4 regions of the Streptomyces rishiriensis genome follow, and region 1 is predicted to be linked to each of the others. Evidence: riboswitches for the same ligand, from Rfam matches in the RefSeq annotation. Region 1 holds a riboswitch; each other region holds the start of a gene.
What was found. A riboswitch is a leader RNA that binds a small molecule or an ion and turns the genes downstream of it on or off. The one in region 1 is predicted to bind cobalamin.
Positions count from the first base shown of each region.

Region 2: it holds a riboswitch for cobalamin, as region 1 does, so the genes downstream of both, QF030_RS36320 (CbtB domain-containing protein) here and QF030_RS08160 (energy-coupling factor ABC transporter permease) in region 1, are expected to answer to the same signal.
Region 3: it holds a riboswitch for cobalamin, as region 1 does, so the genes downstream of both, QF030_RS27760 (ribonucleoside-diphosphate reductase subunit alpha) here and QF030_RS08160 (energy-coupling factor ABC transporter permease) in region 1, are expected to answer to the same signal.
Region 4: it holds a riboswitch for cobalamin, as region 1 does, so the genes downstream of both, QF030_RS11605 (cobalamin biosynthesis protein) here and QF030_RS08160 (energy-coupling factor ABC transporter permease) in region 1, are expected to answer to the same signal.

Region 1 covers NZ_JAUSWV010000002.1:1,299,903-1,305,517, forward strand. Annotated here, with positions in the region: gene QF030_RS08150 (VanW family protein) at 1-1,705, opposite strand, end outside; gene QF030_RS08155 (hypothetical protein) at 1,998-2,441, opposite strand; cobalamin riboswitch at 2,789-2,972, shown strand; gene QF030_RS08160 (energy-coupling factor ABC transporter permease) at 3,003-3,722, shown strand; gene QF030_RS08165 (energy-coupling factor ABC transporter substrate-binding protein) at 3,719-4,189, shown strand; gene cbiQ (cobalt ECF transporter T component CbiQ) at 4,194-4,955, shown strand; gene QF030_RS08175 (energy-coupling factor ABC transporter ATP-binding protein) at 4,952-5,615, shown strand, end outside.
Region 2 covers NZ_JAUSWV010000002.1:7,637,732-7,643,346, reverse strand. Annotated here, with positions in the region: gene QF030_RS36335 (VOC family protein) at 1-516, opposite strand, end outside; gene QF030_RS36330 (FAD-dependent oxidoreductase) at 526-1,614, opposite strand; gene QF030_RS36325 (CbtA family protein) at 1,941-2,702, opposite strand; gene QF030_RS36320 (CbtB domain-containing protein) at 2,727-2,948, opposite strand; cobalamin riboswitch at 2,984-3,136, opposite strand; gene QF030_RS36315 (enoyl-CoA hydratase/isomerase family protein) at 3,225-4,277, opposite strand; gene QF030_RS36310 (hypothetical protein) at 5,156-5,615, shown strand, end outside.
Region 3 covers NZ_JAUSWV010000002.1:5,649,866-5,655,480, reverse strand. Annotated here, with positions in the region: gene mctP (monocarboxylate uptake permease MctP) at 1-1,240, shown strand, start outside; cobalamin riboswitch at 1,418-1,553, shown strand; gene QF030_RS27760 (ribonucleoside-diphosphate reductase subunit alpha) at 1,676-4,045, shown strand; gene QF030_RS27755 (ribonucleotide-diphosphate reductase subunit beta) at 4,045-5,073, shown strand; gene QF030_RS27750 (hypothetical protein) at 4,986-5,228, opposite strand; gene QF030_RS27745 (helix-turn-helix domain-containing protein) at 5,322-5,615, shown strand, end outside.
Region 4 covers NZ_JAUSWV010000002.1:2,048,899-2,054,513, forward strand. Annotated here, with positions in the region: gene QF030_RS11595 (inorganic phosphate transporter) at 1-1,247, shown strand, start outside; gene QF030_RS11600 (hypothetical protein) at 1,282-1,503, shown strand; cobalamin riboswitch at 1,641-1,793, shown strand; gene QF030_RS11605 (cobalamin biosynthesis protein) at 1,892-2,863, shown strand; gene QF030_RS11610 (cobyric acid synthase) at 2,860-4,368, shown strand; gene cobN (cobaltochelatase subunit CobN) at 4,365-5,615, shown strand, end outside.

The sequences.
Region 1 (5,615 bases):
CGACTTCGCAGGTGATCTCGTCCCGGGGGGTGTAGTGGGTGCGGAACGGCTCGCGCCGTACTTCCCTGCCGTCGGCGTAGAAGACCCGGTCGACGGTGACGTCGAAGCCCTCGAGCGGGGTCTGCGGTACGCACTTGTCGTCCGTGCTCACCTTCCGCTCCGGCTGCCGGACGTGCGTGCGGGGGCCGGTGACCGACGTGACCTCGTCGTACTTCCTGGTGCCGAGGAAGGTGACGGTCACCGAGGTGTCGGTGGCCTCGGCCCGGATGTACAGGGCGTGGCCCGAGTCGTTGGCGAACTTCAGATCGAGACTGCCCCAGGCGACCGTCGCCTCGCGGCCCTCCGGATAGCGCTCGATGTAGAAGGAGTGGGCCCCGTACTCCACCGGCTTGACGCCGGCGAAGAACATCGCGTTGAACATGGTCGTGGCCATGGTGGAGACGCCGCCACCGGGCGCCTTGGTGAACCCGCCGTCGAGGATCATGATGCCCTCGCCGAAGCCGTTGGCCTCGGTGCGCTGACCCACGGTCCGGTTGAAGCTCCAGGTCCTGCCCGGCATGACGACGGAGCCGTTGATGAGCTGTGCGGCCCGGCCGATGTTCTTCGTGCGGTACGCGGCCGGTTCGAAATGGACGGTGAAGGAGGACATCTTCTCCGTCAGCCCCAGCCGCGCGGCGCTCTCGCGCGTCACCTGTGGCGGGGTCCGTCGCGCGGCCACTTCGCCGGTGCGGGCCGCTGCGCCGGACCGGGTGAGCAGCGGCAGCACGGCCTTGCTCAGCGCCTTGTCGGTGATCTGTACGCCGGTCCGGGCGTCGTCGGCCACCACGACCCGGTCACCGTCCAGTCGCACGGCGGCGTTCGCGGCGGTGGTGGTGATGCCCGCCAGCGGGCGGGCCACCGAGGGGGCCGCGCGCAGTCCCTTGACGTCCAGCTCCGGCACCAGCCGGCCGGCGTCGTCCGGCCGCATCGTCAGATGCTCGCCCAGCACGGTCTGGCCGATGGTGAACCGCTTGCCGCCCGTGGTGAGGGTGACGGGCGCCGACACGGCAGGCCGCGCGAACTCGCGCACGGCGCGCCCGACCTCGTCCGCCGTGACCTTCGGCTGCGTCTCGCGGGCGGGCAGGACCGTGACCGCGCCGGCCTCGCCGCGCAGGAAGGAGGCCCGCAGGGTGCCGACGGCGGCATCCACGTCCAGTGCGTAGCCGGCGTGCGGGGCGACCTGCTCGACCCGGCCGCCGGCGAAGCCGACCGCACCCTCGCGGACCTTCTGGTCGAGGCTCTTCGCCAGCTTCCCCAGAGCGGTGCGGGCCTTGTCCTCGTCGACGCGGACGACCGGCTCCTGGTCGCCCCCGGAGCCGAAGAGGGCGGCGATCATGCCGACCGGGTCGGAGCCGACGCGGGCCGCCCGGTCGACCGTGCGCTCGGCGTCGAAGGTGAGTCCGGCCTGCCGCGGGTCGACGGTCGCTCCGCGGTCCCCGACCCGCACGGCCAGCTCCCGCGAGCCGTCCGCCGTCAGGTGTTCGTCCAGCTTCCGGACGGCCTCCGCACGGCTGAGGCCGCCGATGTCCACGCCGCGGACCGTCGTGCCCGACTCGATCTGACCGCCGGTGAGCAGCAGTCCGGCCAGGTACAGCGCGCCGACGCCGACGGTCAGCGCACCGCCCGCCAGGGCGAGGGGCGGTACGGAGGCTGTTCGGGGGCGCATGGGTCTCCTGGACGGACGAGCGGCGGGTGATCCGCCCCGCTGCGCGACGCCGTGCACGAGACGGCGCCGACGGCAGGGGCAAGCACCCCAAGCTACCCAAAAGGTCCGATGAAGCCATATGTCACAGAACACCTATGTTCCGCATCACGTCCGCCGCCGGGGCCGGCGGGCCCCGGCGGCCGGCGGCCCGCGCGGAGCAGCGCCTGCGGTGGCCTCCGCGACCGGCGGCCCCCCGCCGCGCGTGGGCGGCGGCATCCGCGACGCCGCCGGGCCGCACCCCGTCCCGGGACGGTCAGGTGCCGAGGGGGTCGCCGTCCGGGTCGGTCGCCGGGGTGGCCACCTCTGCGGCGATCCGGCGGTAGGCGGCGCGGGCCTGGACGATCCGGGCGAGCACGGTGCCGCCGAGAGCGGCGGCGCACAGGCAGGTGAGCCAGAAGGTGTCACGGTGGCCGGCCCAGCTGAGCGTGCCCACGGGCGGGACGGCGAAGCCGTTCAGGATCAGCCAGCACAGGACGGCCGTGCCCGGGGCCGCGGTGAAGCGGGCGCAGAGACCCAGCAGGGCCGCCAGGAAAGAGAGCGCGGCCAGCGCGAACCCCGGGCGGTCCGCGCCGACCAGCAGGTTGTGCACCGCCACCAGGACCAGCGCGCTGCCGAAGGCCGTGGCCCACACCAGGGGGGTCGCGACGGGCTGGGGCACGGGCCGGGCGCCGGCTCTGAGGGACACCCACTCGATCATGCTGCACGCTTCCTTCCGGCCCCCGCCCCCGGAACGCCGGCCGCCACGGCGGCGTGGACCTCGGGACGAATTCTCCCACCGGTCGTCGAGCGCACCCCTGTCGCCCTGTTCCCGCGTCGGCGGCCTGCGCGCGGGCCTCGGCGGCTCGCGCGGACGGCTTCGGCGCGAGATGCGGGATCGCGGTCGCCGTCTGCCGGACGTGCGGGTCGACGACGTCACCGATGGCGGCGGTCGTAGGGTCACGGCATTTCGTCGAGGCAGCCGGAGGCCGCCGTGCGCCGGGGGTGAGCCGTCGTCCGCCGTCTCCGCGCCCCGCATCGGCGCTTGTCAGCGCCTGTGTGTGCGCACTACTGTCACCACGCCTTGGTGAACGGGAAATCCGGTGTGATGCCGGTGCGGCCCTCGCCACTGTGATCGGGAAGTCCGGCTCCGGCCCTCGCGGGCAGCCACTGGGTCCTCGGGACCCGGGAAGGCGGAGTACGGGCGGTGGTACCCGTGAGCCAGGAGACCGGCCAAGGCACGTCAACCATCCACGAGGTGCTGGAGAGGGTCTGCTCAGCCATGCACATAGCCGAGGGTTTTCTGCCTCCGGCGCACGCGATCGCCTGGAGCGTCGCATCCGCGCCATTCGTCGTCCACGGAGTACGGTCACTCACCCGTGAGGTCAAGGAGCATCCCGAGAGCACCCTGCTCCTCGGCGCCTCCGGTGCCTTCACCTTCGTCCTGTCCGCGCTGAAGCTCCCCTCGGTCACCGGGAGTTGTTCCCACCCCACCGGCACGGGGCTCGGCGCCATCCTGTTCCGGCCGCCGGTCATGGCGGTGCTGGGCACCATCACCCTGCTCTTCCAGGCGCTGTTGCTCGCCCACGGCGGCCTGACCACGCTCGGCGCCAACGTCTTCTCCATGGCCGTCGTCGGACCCTGGGCCGGTTACGCGGTCTACCGGCTGCTGCGACGGTTCGACGTGCCGCTGATGGTCACGGTGTTCTTCGGCGCGTTCGTGGCCGACCTGTCCACGTACTGCGTCACCAGCGTGCAGCTGGCGCTCGCCTTCCCGGACCCGAGCAGCGGATTCCTGGGCGCGCTGGGCAAGTTCGGCTCCATCTTCGCCGTCACCCAACTCCCGCTGGCGGTCAGCGAGGGGCTCCTGACGGTGTTCGTGATGCGCCTGCTGACGCAGTCCAGCAAGGGTGAACTGACAAGGCTGGGCGTGCTCGTGACGGGCGGCCGGAAGAGGGCCGGTGCGGGCGCCGACGCCGAGACCGAGGCGGTGGCCCGGTGAGCCGTAACGCGAAGATCAACGCGCTGCTCCTGTTCGTGGTGGCCGCGCTCGCCGTCCTGCCGCTGGCCCTCGGGCTCGGCGACCACAAGGAGGAGCCGTTCTCGGGCGCCGACGCGGAGGCGGAGACGGCGATCACCGAGATCGAGCCGGACTACGAGCCCTGGTTCTCGCCCCTGTACGAGCCGCCGTCCGGCGAGATCGAGTCGGCGCTGTTCGCCCTCCAGGCCGCCCTCGGCGCGGGGGTCCTCGCCTACTACTTCGGTCTGCACCGGGGACGGCGGCAGGGCGAACTCCGGGCTCTGGCGCAGCAGGACACGGCGGCTTCGACGACCTCGGTCCCCTCGTCGAAGGCCTCGACGTCCTCGCGGAGTACCGAGAACTCCGAGGACTCCCGAGGCTCCGGAAGCTCCGGAAGCCCTCAGGGCTCCGCGAGCGCGTCCGTGCCGTCCGCTCCCGAACGGACCTGAGCGGGTGCTGCCGATCGACGCGGCGGCGCACAGCAGCCGCTGGCGCCACCGCCATCCGCTGGACAAGGCCGTACTGGGACTCGGTCTCACCGTGCTCGCCATCTCGCTGCCGCCCTGGCCCGGCGCGGCCCTGGTCCTGGTGGCGGCTCTCGCCGTCCTGCTGGGACCGGCGGGGGTGCCGGCCCGGCGGTTGTGGCGCGCCTACCGGGTGCCGCTGGGCTTCTGCGTGACCGGTGCGCTCACCCTGCTCGTCCGGGTCGGCGGCCCGGACCGGTTCGTCGCCCTGGCCGACGGCGGTCCGGTGCGCGCCGGGGAACTGCTGCTGCGTACCTCGGCCGCCTCCCTCGGTGTCCTGCTCCTCGCGTTCACCACCCCGATGTCCGACCTGCTGCCCCGCCTGGTCAGGGCCGGGGTACCCGCGCCCGTCGTGGACGTCGCGCTGGTGACGTACCGCATGAGCTTCCTGCTGCTCGACTCCGTGCGCAGGATCCGGGAGGCCCAGGCGGCCCGGCTCGGGCACACCACCCGCGCCGCGCAGTGGCGTTCGCTGGCCGGACTCGGCGCCACCGCGTTCGTCCGCGCCTTCGACCGGGCGGCGCGGCTCCAGGACGGGCTCGCCGGACGCGGCTACGACGGGACCCTGCGCGTCCTGGTGCCCGAGGCCCGGTTCTCCGTCCGCTTCGCTGCCGCCAGTGCCGCCCTCTTCGCGGCCCTGGTCGCCCTGACCTTCGTACTGCGCTCCGTACTGGAAAGGCCGCTGTCATGAGCGAGCCCGCACTGCTCTCCCTGCGGGGGGTCTCCTTCGCCTACGAGGACGGCCCGGCCGTGCTCAGCGGCCTGGACTTCGAGGTCCGCGCGGGGCGTGCGCTCGCCCTGCTGGGCCGCAACGGCAGCGGCAAGACCACGCTGATGCGGTTGCTGAGCGGCGGACTGCGACCGGGCGAGGGCGAGTTGAGGGTCGAGGGACGCCCGGTGAGGTACGACCGCAAGGGGCTGACCCGGCTGCGCACGACCGTGCAGCTGGTGGTCCAGGACCCGGACGACCAGCTGTTCGCCGCGTCCGTCGCCCAGGACGTGTCGTTCGGACCGCTGAACCTCGGCCTGTCCGACACGGAGGTACGCGCCCGGATCGAGGAGGCCCTCGCCGCCCTGGACATCACCGCCCTGGCCGACCGGCCCACCCACCTGCTCTCCTACGGGCAGCGCAAGCGCACCGCGATCGCCGGCGCCGTCGCGATGCGGCCCCGGGTGCTGATCCTCGACGAACCGACCGCCGGACTCGACCCCGACGGCCAGGAACGGCTGCTCGGGATCCTCGGCCGACTGCGCGAGGCGGGCACGACCGTGGTCATGGCCACCCATGACGTCGACCTGGCCCTGCGCTGGGCCGACGACGCGACCCTGCTCACCCCGTCCGGCGCGCGCA
Region 2 (5,615 bases), 6.3 Mb from region 1:
CTTGGCCGAGCGCAGCACGGCATGATCGTCGGTCGCCTCGTGCAGGGTCCAGTCCGTCGCCCCGCCCCAGAACCGGGCCATGGCCCGCGGATCCGCGCAGTCGACCACCACCGCGGCGATCGGCCCGGTGTCCCGGTAGACCTCCCGGGGCTCCAGCACGCAGAACTCGTTGCCCTCGGGGTCGGCGAGGACCGTCCACGGCACATCGCCCTGGCCCACGTCGGCGGGCGTCGCACCGAGGGCCCGCAGGCGCGCGACCAGTTCCGCCTGATGGGCCGCGGAGGTGGTGGCGAGGTCGAGATGCACCCGGTTCTTCGTCGTCGTCCTGGGTTCCGGGACGGGAACGACATCGACGCCGACGGCGACCGGATCCGGCCGGACGAGGCCGCCGGGGGGTCCGACGTAGGTGGTCACGCCCGGGCTGTACGCGGTCCAGCCGAGCGCCTCCGCCCAGAACCGGCCGACCGCCGAGGCGTCAAGAGCCTTGATGACCAGCTGAACGGGTCGCAGCGCCATGCCGCGATCCTATGCCGTGCGTCCCAGACGGAAGCGGGGATGCGGCTCGGCGCGACCGGTGGCCAGATCGGCGGCCATCGCGCCGATGAGCGGGGCGAACTTGGCGCCGTGCCCGGAGCACGGGGAGACGACGACGAGGGGGCCGTGGCGGTCGAGGACGAAGTCCTCGTCCGGGGTGGTGGTGTAGAGGCAGGTCGCCTCGGCGACCGGGTCCGGCTCGAGGCCCGGGAGGCGGTCGCGCACGAAGCCGCTCACCCGCGTCCGCGACGACGGGTCCACGACCCCGCTGCGGGTGCGGGCGGTGGCCGGGGTGCCGCGGTCGTGCTCGGCGACCTTGACCGCGGGGAGCGGGCCCCCGTCGCTTCCGGACGGCAGACCGTAGAGGTGCAGCGCCCCGTCCCAGACCAGGGTCGGCCACTGGACGGACGGGTCCCGCTGCCGGAAGTGGAAGACCTGCTGCTGGGTCACCCGCAGCGGTGGCAGGGCCACGGGCAGTCCGAGCTCGGGCAACCAGGCGCCGGCCGCGATCACCACTGTGTCGGCGACGATCTCACGGCCGTCGTCGGTGCTCAGGCGCGCCTTCCCGCTCCCCCGGACGTCGACGCCGGTGACCCGGGTGCCGAGGACCGCCTGCGCTCCGTGCTCGACCGCCCGCCGTACGCAGGCCCTGACGGTCTCGTCGGCGTCGACCACGCCCGCGTCCGGGTGGTGGAGCACCGGGCCCGTGACGCGGATGTACGGCCAGCGCTCGGCGGCGGCTTCCGGGCCGAGGAGTTCGTGCGGCACTCCGGCCGCGCCGAGGAGGTCGGCGATCAGCTTCGGGTCGTGCTCCTCGCCCATGTCGAGCCCGCCGGTCGTGCGCAGCAAGGGGGTCGAGCTGTCGTCCTCCAGTTCCCGCCACTGCTCGTACGCCTGCCCGGTCAGCCGTACGTAGAAGGGGTCGGCGTACGCCCGCCGGAAGATCCGCGAGCTGCCGTGCGAGCTGCCGTGCCGGTGACCGACGTCGTACGCCTCGACGAGCGTGACCTCGTGGCCCCTGCGGGCCAGTTGCCAGGCGGTGGCCGCTCCCATGAGTCCGGCGCCGACGACGACGATCACAGTCCCTCCCCGGGATCCGGCTGACGCCCGCGAGCGGAACGCGGGCCGTGTCAGCGGACTCGATCGTAACGGCGACCAGGTCCTCGCGGTCCAGGTGGAGGGGTCGGCCCGGGGCAGGTGTCGCCGCACGCCTCACGGCTCACGGCAAACCGCCGAGGGCGAGCGCGACGAGCCGGGCATCTGCCGTGCGGCGACGGCGGGTCGGATGTTCATGCCGCCGTCCTCGCGCGCCGCTCCCGCCGCTGATCCGGCGTCGGCTCGCGTACGGGGAGAGGGCCCCCGGACCATTCCGCGGGCCCTCCAGCCGGGTCGTCGTCCCGGTCACGTCACCGTGGGGCGGCCACCGGTGTGCCCGCGGTCACCGCGGCGGGCCCGGGGTGCAGCAGCCGTTCGGCCAGTTCGCCGAAGACGAGGCCGAAGCCCGCCCAGAGCGTGACCTGCAGGGCGAGCGCGGACAGCCGGAACCGCCACAGCAGGGCGGCCGGGAAGTCGCCCGGCACCTCGTTGACGGCGGGGAGGAACCCGTAGGCCAGTCCGATGACGAGCACGAAGCCGAGGACGGCTGCGACGGTCGCGTTCCAGGTGCCCAGCCTCGGCGCCAGCCGCTTGCCGAGGATCACCGCGGCGACCGCGAGCAGTACGCCGAGCACCATCATCAGGAAGTACAGGGTGGTGCGCTTGCCGATGGTGTCGGGATCGCCCACCGCGGGCGGGTTCGCCGGGTACTTCAGGAACGGCACGACGTACACGGCCAGCAGGGCGGCCCCCGACAGCAGCAGGGCCGTGGCCCGGGGGCCGAGGCGGCCCACGCGGCCGAGGGCGAAGCAGAAGGCGAGGGCGGCGATGCCGCCGAAGGCCACCCCGTAGATCAGCACGCCGGTGGCGAGACCGGCCGTGGACTGCAGGCTGCGGGAGACGAGTTCCACCTCGTGGTGCTCGTGGGCGGCTGCATGGGATTCCTCGAAGCCGATCGCGCTGTCGACGTTCGGCTCACCGAGGAAGTAGGCGACGATCAGGGCGAGCACGCCGGCGGCCAGGCCGGCGAGCATGCCCCGCACGAGCAGGTTTCGCACCGTTGCGGAGTTCATGGGTGTGCCGGGGTTCCCCTCGGGTCAGTGGCAGGGGAAGCCGAGCAGGTGGCGGGCGTCGTGCACCCACTCGTGAACGTCCTCGCCGGAGACGACGGCGGTGGCGCCTTGCTCCGCGCCGACGAAGTACAGCAGGACCAGCATCAGCACGCCGAAGAAGACTGCCCAGGGGGCGATGTCCTTCAGCGGCAACTTGGCAGGTACGACGGGCGTGCTGGTAGTCGGCTGGGCGACATGCTGCGCCATGGCGGAACCTCCTCTGGGAGTTCGCGTCCCATCTCGGTGGTGCACATGACGACGGCCACGGGTCTGACTCGCGATGCCCCCTTTCGGGGTGCACCGTCCACAGTGGCGCGACCGTGCCGGGTTCTCACCGGCTTCCGTCTCGCCGTCGTCGATATCAGAGCGACGGTACCGCGTGGCGGGTCCCTGGCCAATACCGCCCCAACCGGCGTGATCGCCCTCTCCGCGGCTCGGTGACCCGGATCACCGTGCCGGTCCCGCTCGACCCACGTCGTGGGATCAGGGGCCGGCGAGGCCGAGTTCACGCTCGCCGAGCGGGGCGAAGAAGCGCTCCACGTCGGCCGCCGTGACCTCGGCGAGGGTGGCCGGCGACCAACGGGGTTCGCGGTCCTTGTCGATGACCTGGGCGCGGATGCCCTCGACCAGGTCATGTGTGCTCAGGGCTGCGCAGGAGACGCGGTACTCCTGTTCCAGCACCCGTTCCAGCGAGCCGATCCGCCGGGCACGGCGCAGGGCGGCGAGCGTGACCTTGAGCGCCGTGGGCGACTTGGCCAGCAGGGTCTCCGCGGCCTCCTTGGCCGCCGGGCCGCCGTGGGCGAACAGCCGTCGGACGATCTCCTCGACGGTGTCGGCCGCGTAGCAGGCGTCGATCCACCCCCGGTGGCCGGACAACTCGCCCTGCGGCAAGGGCCGTACATGACGGTCCAGGGCTTCCCGTACGGGCCGGTCCGTGAGGTCGTCGACGAACCGCCGGAGCGAGACGGACGGCATGTAGTGGTCGGCGAGCCCGCACGACACGGCGTCCCCCGCCCCGATCTGCGCACCCGTCAGGGCGAGATGGGTGCCCAGTTCGCCCGGGGCACGGGCGAGCAGGTAGGTGCCGCCGACGTCCGGCACGAAGCCGATGCCCGTCTCGGGCATCGCGACCCTCGACCGCTCGGTGACGATCCGGACGCTGCCGTGCGCGGAGACGCCGACCCCGCCGCCCATCACGATGCCGTCCATCAGGGCGACGTAGGGCTTGGGAAAGCGGGCGATGCGGGCGTTGAGGTGGTACTCGTCGCGCCAGAAACGGGCCGAGGCGGCGCCGTCGGCGTCGCGGGCGTCGTCGTGGACGGCGCGGATGTCGCCGCCCGCACACAGACCGCGCTCCCCCGCTCCGGAGATGACGACGACCTCGACGGCCGGGTCGCGCTCCCAGACCCTCAGCGCGTCGTCCATGCGGCGCACCATCGCGTGGTTCAGGGCGTTGATGGCCCTCGGCCGGTCGAGCGTGATGTGGGCGGCCCTGCCGGTGGTGTGCAGCAGCACGGGTTCCCCGATGTCGTTCATACCGATGCCTCCGTCGGGCCGCGGGTCACGATGACGCGCATGATGTCGTTGCTTCCTTCCGGGATCCGGGCAGCCCCTTCGACCGCGTCGTCCCCGCCTACATTCTCGACAAGGCCCTGGACAGCGAGGACGGCGAGGTGCGCCGGGCCGCCCCGGACACCGTGCTGCTCACGCTCGCCCGCCGGGGGAGCGACGACCTGCCGGTCGGGAAGGACCTCCGGTTCCACCGCAACCGGTCCGGCTGCCGCGCGGCGGCCCGCTCGGCGTCCCCCGCGGGAGAAACGGGCCGGTCGCGCACGGGGGCGACGAGCCGCGCGATCACGATGGAGGGAAGCGGCGGCCACGCCACGATCGCCGGCAGCCGGACGCGCCATGCCCCCTGCGCTCGCCGCCTTGCCCGCCCGGCTCGCCCGCCTTGCCCGCCCGGCTCGCCCGGCTCGCCCGGCTCGGGAAACACTGCGCGGCGGTGACGCCGAGAGGCCGCGTCGCCGGCCGGCCGACGCGGACAGGGCTCGCCCCGACGCGGATGGTGGGCGAGCCCTGTCCACCGGCTCCGATTCTCGGGTCCCCGAGCCGGACGGCCCACGCGTGCGCAGGCACCGGCCGTGGTGAACGGCGCACACCCCGTACGAGTGGCGCACACCCCCGGCGCGCAGCGCCGGCCCCACGGGCCGGATCCGCACGCGTGACCCGTGCCGTGCCGGGGAAGGCACACCCCGGCGGGGCGCCCGCGGGTGCCCGCGCCACCGACCCGCTTGATCGCACACCCCCCGCGGCGAGTGATACTGGCCTTCGCCCGTCGTCGCCACGTCGTCACCGCCCTCACGAATGGACTCACACACATCTCCGCGACCGTTCCGCCCACGACGCCCTCCACGGTGTGGCAGACCCGTGGCCGCCACACCGGCCCCACCGCTCCGGACGTCCTGCGCAAACACCTCCAGGCACTCAGGGACGCCGAGACCGTCCAGGACTTCGCCGAGCTGCCCGACAGCGACACCCCCGAGGGCGAGACGGCCTTCGAGGCCCGCTGGCTCGTCGAGGGGGAGGTGACCGTCCGTGCCCGGCTGAGGCTCGCCGAGTGGTCGGGACAGGGCCAGGAGTGGACGCTGACGGCGGAGGCGGAGCGGCCGTGGGACCAGCGGTGGCCCTCGCCCGCCGGGATGTTCTGGTCCTGGGAGCCCGACGCCCTGTGGGGCAACGAGACGGTCACCGGTGAACGGTTCCTCGCCGCCAACCCGCTCCCCGGGGACGAGAAGGAACTGCGGCGCGCGCTCCGGGCCGCCCTGCGGGACACCTGGACCGTCCACCTCGTCGTGCACGAGGCCATGACGCCCG
Region 3 (5,615 bases), 4.3 Mb from region 1:
CGCGGTCGCCGTCACCGGCATCCTGGCGACGATGCCGTACATCGCGCTCCAACTGGTCGGCATCCAGGCCGTGCTCGACGTGATGGGCGTCGGCGGCGGCGAGGACACCAACTGGTTCGTGAAGGACCTGCCGCTGCTGATCGCGTTCGGCGTGCTGGCCGCCTACACCTACTCCTCGGGCCTGCGGGCGCCCGCGCTGATCGCGTTCGTGAAGGACACGCTGATCTACATCGTCATCGCGGTGGCGATCATCTACATCCCGATCAAGCTCGGCGGCTTCGACGACATCTTCGCCAAGGCGGGCGAGGCGTTCAGCCAGACCAACCCGGCGACGGGCAAGCCGCGCGGCGCGCTGGCACCGGCCGAACCCGGTCAGTGGACGTACGCCACGCTGGCGCTGGGCTCGGCGCTGGCGCTGTTCATGTATCCGCACTCCATCACGGCGACGCTGTCGTCCCGCAGCCGTGAGGTGATCCGCCGCAACACCACGATCCTGCCGCTGTACTCCCTGATGCTGGGCCTGCTGGCGCTGCTGGGCTTCATGGCGATCGCGGCCGGGGTCAAGGTCACCAACGGTCAGCTGGCGATCCCGCAGCTGTTCGAGGACATGTTCCCGTCCTGGTTCGCGGGTGTGGCGTTCGCGGCGATCGGCATCGGCGCGCTCGTGCCCGCGGCCATCATGTCGATCGCGGCCGCGAACCTCTTCACCCGCAACATCTACAAGGACTTCATCAAGCCGGACGCGACGCCCGCGCAGGAGACGAAGGTCTCCAAGCTGGTCTCGCTCCTGGTCAAGGTGGGCGCCCTGGTCTTCGTCCTCACCATGGACAAGACGGTCGCCATCAACTTCCAGCTGCTGGGCGGCATCTGGATCCTCCAGACCTTCCCGGCCCTGGTCGGCGGCCTCTTCACCCGCTGGTTCCACCGCTGGGCCCTGCTCGCCGGCTGGGCGGTCGGCATGATCTACGGCACCGTCGCCGCGTACGGCGTCGCGTCCCCGACCCAGAAGCACTTCGGCGGCTCGTCGAAGGAGATCCCGGGCATCGGCGAGATCGGCTACATCGGTCTCACGGCGTTCCTGATCAACGTCGTCGTCACCGTGGTGCTGACCTTCGTCCTGAAGGCTGCCAAGGCCCCCGACGGCATCGACGAGACGAAGCCGGAGGACTACACGGCGGACGCCGGCGACCCGGGCGTGGCGGTGGAGCTGCCCCCGGCGACGGCGGGCGCCGGTCACTAGCCAGGTCGTCGAGCACCGCGTCCGGCGGGCCGTCGGAGGAATCCGGCGGCCCGCCGTCGTGTGCCCGGTGGACATTTCCCGGCATGGACGACATCGCTCCGTCCGCGCGACAGTTGACGCTCTGAAACCACCCCGACACAACATCTGGGGGTGGCGTGACGAGTGAGCACAAGATGTATGCTCATGCTCGCTGTCGCCGCAGGGGAATCCGGTGCGAATCCGGAACTGTCCCGCAACGGTGTACTCGCGTGCATCCATACCCATATGCGCACGCCTGTTCAGTCCGAGGTCCTGCCGACAGCGCGCCCGGCCGTCCGGTCCGGGTGCCCTGACGTCCGGGTCTCGTGGAATGGGCCGGTGGACGCGACGCCCCCGCGCTCGCGAGCTGCCCCCTGCCCTCCGCAAGGCCCGTCGCCGAGCGAGGGAGTGCCCCACGTGACCATCGCGCCAGCCGATCCGGTTTCCGTCACCGAGCTGGAGACCGACGGTCCCGGTACCGCGTTGCTGCGGACCCTGACCGAGCTGACCGCCGACCTGCCCGACGCCGACCCCGGCCGGGTCGCGGCCGCCGCCCTGCGCGGCCGGTCCGCCCGGGCCGACGAGGCGGAGCTGCGCGAGCTGGCCACGGAGGGGGCCGCGGGCCTCATCTCCGAGGACCCCGCCTACTCGAAGCTGGCCGCCCGGCTGCTGACGATCAGCATCGCCGCGGAGGCCGCCTCCCAGGGCGTCACGTCGTTCACCGGATCGGTCGCCGTCGGCCACCGCGAGGGCCTGATCGCCGACCGCACCGCCGAGTTCGTGCGGATCCACGCGGTCCGCCTCGACGCGCTGATCGACGAGGGCGCCGACGACCGCTTCGGCTACTTCGGGCTCCGTACCCTGCACAGCCGCTACCTGCTGCGCCACCCGATCACCCGCAAGGTCGTCGAGACACCCCAGCACTTCCTGCTGCGCGTGGCCGCCGGTCTCGCCGAGGACGACACGTCCCGTTCGGTGGACGAGGTCGCCGCGCTCTACGGGCTGATGAGCCGGCTGGACTACCTCCCGTCCTCCCCCACGCTCTTCAACTCCGGCACCCGGCATCCCCAGATGTCGTCCTGCTATCTCCTGGACTCCCCGCTGGACGAGCTGGACTCGATCTACGACCGCTACCACCAGGTGGCCAGGCTGTCGAAGCACGCGGGCGGCATCGGACTGTCGTACTCCCGTATCCGCAGCCGCGGTTCGCTGATCCGCGGCACCAACGGGCACTCCAACGGCATCGTGCCGTTCCTGAAGACGCTCGACGCCTCGGTCGCCGCGGTGAACCAGGGCGGCCGGCGCAAGGGGGCGGCCGCGGTCTACCTGGAGACCTGGCACTCCGACATCGAGGAGTTCCTGGAGCTGCGGGACAACACCGGTGAGGACGCCCGCCGGACGCACAACCTGAACCTCGCGCACTGGATCCCGGACGAGTTCATGCGCCGGGTCAACGCCGACGCCCCCTGGTCGCTGTTCTCCCCCGCCGACGTGCCCGAGCTCGTCGACCTGTGGGGCGAGGAGTTCGACGCGGCCTACCGCAGGGCGGAGGCGGCCGGTCTCGCCAGGAAGACCATCCCCGCCCGTGACCTCTACGGCCGCATGATGCGTACCCTCGCGCAGACCGGCAACGGCTGGATGACCTTCAAGGACGCGGCCAACCGCACCGCCAACCAGACGGCCGAGCCGGGTCACGTCGTGCACTCCTCCAACCTCTGCACGGAGATCCTGGAGGTCACGGACGACGGCGAGACGGCGGTCTGCAACCTCGGATCGGTGAACCTCGGAGCCTTCGTCGACACGACGGCCGGCACCATCGACTGGGAGCGGCTGGACGAGGCCGTCCGTACGGCCGTCACCTTCCTCGACCGGGTCGTCGACATCAACTTCTACCCGACCGAGCAGGCGGGCCGCTCCAACGCCCGGTGGCGTCCGGTCGGCCTGGGCGCGATGGGCCTCCAGGACGTCTTCTTCAAGCTGCGGCTGCCCTTCGACTCCGCCGAGGCCAAGGCGCTGTCCACCCGTATCGCCGAGCGCGTGATGCTCGCCGCGTACGAGGCCTCCGCCGAACTGGCCGAGCGCAACGGCCCGCTGCCGGCCTGGGAGAAGACCCGTACGGCCAGGGGCGTGCTGCACCCGGACCACTACGGCGTGGAGTTCGCCTGGCCCGAGCGCTGGGCGGCCCTGCGCGAGCGGATCGCCGAGACCGGCATGCGCAACTCCCTGCTGCTCGCCATCGCGCCCACCGCCACCATCGCGTCCATCGCGGGGGTGTACGAGTGCATCGAGCCGCAGGTGTCCAACCTGTTCAAGCGCGAGACGCTGTCCGGCGAGTTCCTCCAGGTCAACTCCTACCTGGTGCAGGAGCTCAAGGACCTCGGCGTGTGGGACGCCCGCACCCGTGAGGCGCTGCGCGAGTCCAACGGCTCGGTGCAGGACTTCGCCTGGATCCCGGCCGAGGTGCGCGCCCTGTACCGCACGGCGTGGGAGATCCCGCAGCGCGGCCTGATCGACATGGCCGCCGCCCGTACCCCGTACCTGGACCAGGCCCAGTCCCTGAACCTGTTCCTGGAGACGCCGACCATCGGCAAGCTCTCCTCGATGTACGCGTACGCCTGGAAGTCGGGCCTGAAGACCACGTACTACCTGCGCTCCCGCCCGGCGACCCGCATCGCGCGCGCCGCCCAGGCGCAGACCCCCGCCGCCATCCCCGTGCAGCAGGTGACCTCGGAAGAGGCCGTCGCCTGCTCCCTTGAGAACCCCGAGTCCTGCGAGGCCTGCCAGTAATGACCAGCGAAGCCAAGACCGTGTCCGCCAAGAACCTGCTCGACCCCGGCTTCGAGCTGACCCTCCGCCCGATGCGCTACCCGGACTTCTACGAGCGCTACCGGGACGCCATCAAGAACACCTGGACCGTCGAGGAGGTCGATCTCCACTCGGACGTCGCCGACCTGGCGAAGCTGTCCGAGGGCGAGCAGCACATGATCGGCCGGCTGGTCGCGTTCTTCGCGACGGGCGACTCCATCGTGGCGAACAACCTCGTGCTGACGCTGTACAAGCACATCAACTCCCCCGAAGCGCGCCTCTACCTGTCGCGGCAGCTCTTCGAGGAAGCCGTCCACGTCCAGTTCTATCTGACGCTTCTGGACACCTATCTCCCCGACCCGGCGGACCGCGCCGCCGCCTTCGACGCCGTGGAGAACATTCCCTCCATCCGCGAGAAGGCCGAGTTCTGCTTCAAGTGGATCAACGAGGTCGAGAAGCTGGACCGGCTGGAGACCAAGGCCGACCGCCGCCGCTTCCTGCTCAACCTGATCTGCTTCGCCGCGTGCATCGAGGGCCTGTTCTTCTACGGCGCCTTCGCGTACGTGTACTGGTTCCGCAGCCGGGGGCTGCTGCACGGCCTCGCCACGGGCACCAACTGGGTGTTCCGTGACGAGACGATGCACATGAGCTTCGCCTTCGAGGTGGTCGACACCGTCCGCAAGGAGGAGCCGGACCTCTTCGACGACCGGCTCCAGGAAGAGGTGACCGCCATGCTGCGGGAGGCCGTCGAGGCCGAGCTGCAGTTCGGGCGCGACCTGTGCGGCGAGGGGCTGCCGGGCATGAACACCGACTCGATGCGGCAGTACCTCGAGTGCGTCGCCGACCAGCGTCTGTCGCGGCTCGGCTTCGCCCCGGTGTACGGCTCGGAGAACCCCTTCTCCTTCATGGAGCTCCAGGGTGTTCAGGAGCTGACCAACTTCTTCGAGCGCCGTCCCTCGGCGTACCAGGTCGCGGTGGAGGGCACCGTCGACCTGGACGAGGACTTCTGACCCTCCCGCTCCCCACGGGCCTCCTGGGCCTCCCTGATCTGCCGGTCGGCGCGCCGGTCGCGCACGATGCCGAGCGCGGACGGGAGGACCAGGAGGACGAGGATCCCGAGGACCATGAGCATTCCGATGAGGCCTTCGATCTGGTTCGTGTTCATGGACACCAGTGTTGTGCCGGACGCTCCTGACCGTGAGTGGCAGGACTGCCGCACACCTTCAAATTCCTGCCACTACGGGTGCACACTGGCAGCATGCTGAAAAACGTGGCGGCCGTTCTCGTCGACGGCGTGCATCCCTTCGAACTGGGCGTCGTCTGTGAGGTGTTCGGCCTCGACCGCAGCGACGAGGGACTGCCGGTGTACGACTTCGCCGTGGTGTCGGCCGAGGGCCCGGTCCTGGGCACCCATGTCGGCGGCCTGACCGTGTCCACTCCGTACGGCCTCGACCGGCTGGACGAGGCCGACCTGATCGCCGTTCCGGCCGCGGACGAGAACGTCGACCGCGCGTATCCGCCCGAGCTGCTCGCCGCGCTGCGCCGGGCCGTG
Region 4 (5,615 bases), 750 kb from region 1:
TCGCGATTGTGGTAGTAACCGCACTCGCGTTCGATTTCACGAACGGTTTTCACGACACCGCCAACGCGATGGCCACCACCATCTCGACCGGTGCGCTCAAGCCCAAGGTCGCGGTGGCCATGTCCGCCGCGCTCAACCTTGTGGGCGCTTTCCTCTCGGTGGAGGTCGCCAACACGATCTCCAAGGGTCTCGTCGACGAGACCGGCATCCGTCCCGAGGTCATCTTCGCCGCCCTGGTCGGCGCGATCCTCTGGAACCTCCTGACCTGGCTGGTGGGCCTGCCGTCCAGTTCCTCGCACGCCCTGATGGGCGGCCTGATCGGCGCCACCATCGCCTCGGCCGGCATGGGCGCGGTGCACGGTGACGCCCTGGTGACCAAGGTGCTGATCCCGGCGATCGCCGCGCCGATCGTCGCCGGCGTCGCGGCGATGCTCGCGACCCGCCTCTCCTACACCCTCGGCAAGAAGGCCGACGGCAAGGCTGCGGCCAAGGGCTACCGCGCGGGCCAGATCGCCTCGGCCGGCCTGGTCTCCCTCGCCCACGGCACCAACGACGCGCAGAAGACGATGGGCATCATCACCCTGGCCCTGGTGGCCGGCGGTGCCGTGGCCCCCGACTCCGACCCGCCCACCTGGGTCATCCTCTCCGCCGGCCTGGCCATCGCGCTCGGCACCTACCTCGGCGGCTGGCGCATCATCCGCACCATGGGCAAGGGCCTGACCGACCTCCAGCCGCAGCAGGGCTTCGCCGCCCAGACCAGCGCGGCCACGGTCATCCTGGCCTCCTCGCACCTCGGCTTCTCCCTCTCCACCACCCACTCGGTCTCGGGTGCGGTGATGGGCGCCGGACTGGGCCGCAAGGGCGGTGTGGTCCGCTGGTCGACGGCGACCCGGATGTTCGTCGCATGGGGCCTGACGCTCCCGGCCGCGGCCCTGGTGGGCGCGCTCGCCGAGTCGGTCACCGGCCTGGGCGACTGGGGTACGGCCCTCGTCGCGGTCTTCCTGATCGCCTCCAGCGCGGCCATCTGGAAGGTCTCCCGGCGCGAGGTCGTCGACGCCTCGAACGTCAACGCGTCCGAGGAGCCCGCGGGCGTCGTCACGACGGCGATCGCCGCGGTCACCCCGCCGCCCACGGTCGCCCTGGCCGACAACCTCACCGCCGGTCTCACCACGGACCTGACGGCCACGATCCCCGCCCCGGCCGCGGAGCCCGCGACCCCCGCCGCTCCTCCGGCCGCGGCCGTCTGAGCCCGCGCACCCGGTACGAAGGAAGAGAAGCAGCATGAAGATCGACTGGGCAGCCCTGGGTTCCGTCTTCGGCGTCAGCCTCGTGGTCACCGTGGGCCTCGTCGCCCTGTTCACCCTCGGCATCATGGGCCTGTCGCGGCAGGAGCGCGCGTCGGCGCAGGGCGGCTCGGCCACCCTCGCGGTGACCGGCGCGTACGCGTGCTTCGCGGCCTGCGCGGCAGCGGTGGCGTACGGCATCTCACTGATCGTCGCCTGACGCACCATCCACACACGCACCACCCGAACGCCCCTGGGGTGCGGGACGGATCGCCGTCCCGCACCCCAGGGGTGTCGGTGGCTCCGCCGTCGGTCCCTGTGTGGGGTTCTGCACACTCCAGCCTCGCAGGTCAACAGCAAGTTGACGGCTCCAGCGGGTCGTGGTGGACTGCCCGAGCCATGTACGACGGCAGAAGAGGAAGCCGGTGTGAATCCGGCGCGGTCCCGCCACTGTCACCGGGGTAGTAACCCCCGGGAGCCAGGAACTCTCGCCGCCGGTCTCGTCGAACCAGGGCGTGGACACCCTGAGTGAGGACATATCGCCATGCTCGCTCGGCCGTTGAGGTACCGCACCGGTTCACTGCCCGGCCCCACGGCCGGCTGAGCCGATGCGTGCCGATCGCCTCTACGCGTACGGCGCCGCCACCGGCCTTCTGGGCGACCTGCTGCTCGGCGATCCGCGCCGAGGGCATCCGGTCGCCGCGTTCGGACGCGCCGCCGGTGCCGTCGAGCGGCTGCTGTGGCGGGACCACCGGGGACGCGGCGCCCTCCACGCCGTCGTGTGCGCCGGCGGGGCCGTGGCCCTGGGAGCCGCCGCCGAACAGGCCGTACGCCGTTCACCCGCGGCCACCGTCGCGTTGGTCTCCGCCGCCACCTGGGCCGTTGTCGGGGGCAGTTCGCTGGTCCGGGAGGCCCGGGCCGTCGGGCGGGCCCTCGAAGCGGGGGACGTCGAGGCCGCCCGGGAGCGGCTGCCGCATCTGTGCGGGCGGGACCCGCAGGCGCTGGACGCCGACGGGATCGCCCGGGCCGTCGTGGAGTCGGTCGCCGAGAACACCTCCGACGCCGTCGTGGGCGCGCTGGTGTGGGGGGCGGTGGGCGGGGTGCCGGGCCTGGTCGGGTTCCGGGCCGTCAACACCCTGGACGCCATGGTCGGTCACCGGTCGCCGAGGTATCTGCGCTACGGCTGGGCCGCCGCCCGCCTCGACGACGTCGCCGGATGGCCGGGAGCCCGGCTGACCGCCGTGCTCGCCGCCGTCGCGGGGGACGATCCGCGGGGCGCCGTGCGCGCCTGGCGGGCCGACGCCCGCCGCCATCCGAGCCCCAACGCCGGTCCGGTGGAAGCCTCTTTCGCGGGCGCGCTCGGGGTGCGGCTGGGCGGGACCCTGTCGTACGGCGGACGGGTCGAGCACCGCCCCGTGCTGAACGGCGCGGCCGGGCGGCCCGTCGCCGTCCGGGACATCGAACGTGCCGCGCGGCTCTCCCGCCGCGTCGGTCTGCTCGCGCTCGGCGTGACCGTCGCCGCGCGCATCGCCGCCACGCGCGTCGTCGCGAGGAACCAGCCGAAGGGGCGTACGACATGAGCGGGGGTCTCCTCGTCGCCGGCACCACCTCCGACGCCGGCAAGAGCGTCGTCACCGCCGGGATCTGCCGGTGGCTGGTGCGCCAGGGGGTGAAGGTCGCGCCCTTCAAGGCGCAGAACATGTCCCTCAACTCGTTCGTGACGACCGAGGGCGCCGAGATCGGGCGGGCGCAGGCCATGCAGGCCCAGGCCTGCCGGGTGGAGCCGACCGCGCTGATGAATCCGGTGCTGCTCAAGCCGGGCGGCGAGCAGAGCAGCCAGGTCGTGCTGCTCGGCAAGCCGGTGGGCGAGATGACCGCCCGTGGCTATCACGGGGGGCGGCAGCAGAAACTCCTCGGAACCGTTCTCGACTGCCTCGCCGAGTTGCGGGGCACGTATGACGCGGTGATCTGTGAGGGGGCGGGCAGTCCGGCCGAGATCAATCTGCGGCGGACCGACATCGTGAACATGGGGATCGCGCGGGGCGCGCGGCTGCCCGTGCTCGTCGTCGGCGACATCGACCGCGGGGGCGTCTTCGCCTCCTTCTTCGGCACCGTCGCCCTGCTCTCGCCCGAGGACCAGGAACTGGTCGCCGGGTTCCTGGTCAACAAGTTCCGGGGGGACGTCTCCCTGCTGGAGCCGGGCCTGGAGATGCTGCACGGGCTCACCGGGCGGCGGAGTTACGGCGTGCTGCCGTTCCGGCACGGGCTGGGGATCGACGAGGAGGACGGGCTGAGGGTCTCGCTGCGCGGGACCGTGCGGGAGTCGAACACCGCCCCGCCCGTCGGCGAGGACGTGCTGCGCGTCGCCGTCTGCGCGATCCCGCTCATGTCCAACTTCACGGACGTGGACGCGCTGGCCGCCGAACCCGGAGTCGTCGTGCGGTTCGTGGACCGCCCCGAGGAACTGGCCGACGCCGACCTGGTGGTGATCCCCGGGACCCGGGGGACCGTGCGCGCCCTGGAGTGGCTCCGCGAGCGGGGGCTGGCCGAGGCGATCCTGCGCAGGGCCGCCGAACAGCGGCCCGTCCTCGGCATCTGCGGCGGCTTCCAGATCCTCGGCGAGCACATCGAGGACAAGGTCGAGAGCCGGCGCGGGCGGGTCGAAGGGCTCGGGATCCTGCCCGTGCGGGTGCGGTTCGCCCGCGAGAAGACCCTCACCCGGCCCGTCGGCGAAGCCCTCGGCGAGCGGGTCGAGGGGTACGAGATCCATCACGGGGTCGCCGAAGTCCTGGGCGGGGAGGCCTTTCTGGACGGATGCCGGGTCGGCGGCGTCTGGGGCACCCACTGGCACGGCTCGCTGGAGTCGGACGGATTCCGGCGGGCCTTCCTGCGCGAGGTGGCGGCCGCCGCGGGCCGTCGCTTCGTGCCCGCCGCCGACACCTCGTTCGCCGGGCTGCGCGAGGAGCAGCTCGACCGGCTCGGCGACCTGATCGAACAGCACGCGGACACCGACGCGCTCTGGCGGCTCATCGAGTCGGGCGCGCCGCAAGGACTGCCTTTCATTCCACCGGGAGCGCCCGCATGAGCACAGTGTTGTTGTTGTCGACCGCCGACACCGATCTGCTGGCGGCCCGGGCCGCCGCCGGCGTCTCGTACCGGATCGGCAACCCGACCCGGGTGGATGTCGAGCAGGAGCTTCCCGGGCTGCTGGACGGCGCGGACATCGCCGTCGTACGCCTGCTCGGCGGCAAGCGGGCCTGGGAGGACGGGCTCGCCGCGCTCGCGGCGTCGGGGGTGCCGACCGTGCTGCTGGGCGGCGAGGCCGTGCCCGACGCGGAGCTGATGGCCGAGTCGTCGGCGCCCGCCGGTGTGGTGGCGGAGGCGCTGCGCTACCTCGTCGAGGGCGGGCCGGCCAACCTGACCGAGCTGGCCCGGTTCCTCTCCGACACGGTGCTGCTGACCGGTGAGGGGTTCGTGGAGCCGCAGAAGATGCCCGAGTTCGGCGTCCACGGCGAGCGCGCCCTCGTCGAGGGGCGGCCGACCGTCGGGGTGCTCTTCTACCGGGCGCACGAACTGAGCGGGAACACCGCCTTCGTGGACACGCTGTGCGACGCCGTCGAGGCACGCGGCGCCAACGCCCTGCCCGTGTACTGCGGTTCGCTGCGCGGGGCGGACCCGGGGCTGTACGAGATCCTCGGCCGGGCCGACACCCTCGTCGCCACCGTCCTCGCCGCCGGCGGTACGCACGCCTCCGAGGCCTCGGCGGGCGGGGACGAGGAGGCCTGGGACATCGGCGCGCTCGCCGACCTCGACGTCCCCGTGCTGCAAGGACTCTGCCTCACCTCGTCGAAGAGCGCCTGGGAGGAGTCCGACGCCGCGCTCTCCCCCATGGACGCGGCGATGCAGGTCGCCATCCCGGAGTTCGACGGGCGGATCATCACCGTCCCCTTCTCCTTCAAGGAGCAGGGCCCGGACGACGTGCCCGTGTACATCGCCGACCCCGAGCGGGCCGGACGCGTCGCCGGAATCGCCGTGCGGCACGCCCGGTTGCGGCACAAGCCGAACAGCGAGAAGAAGCTCGCGCTCGTCTTCACCGCCTACCCGACCAAGCACTCGCGGGTCGGCAACGCGGTCGGTCTCGACACCCCCGCCTCGGCCGTCCGCGTCCTCGACGCGCTGCGGGACGCCGGGTACGGCGTCCAGGGACATCCGGACAACGGCGACGAGCTGATCCACCGGCTCATCAACGCCGGTGGCCACGACGTCGAATGGCTCACCGAGGAGCAGCTGGCCGCCGCGCCGGCCCGGGTCCCGCTGGCCGACTACCGGGCA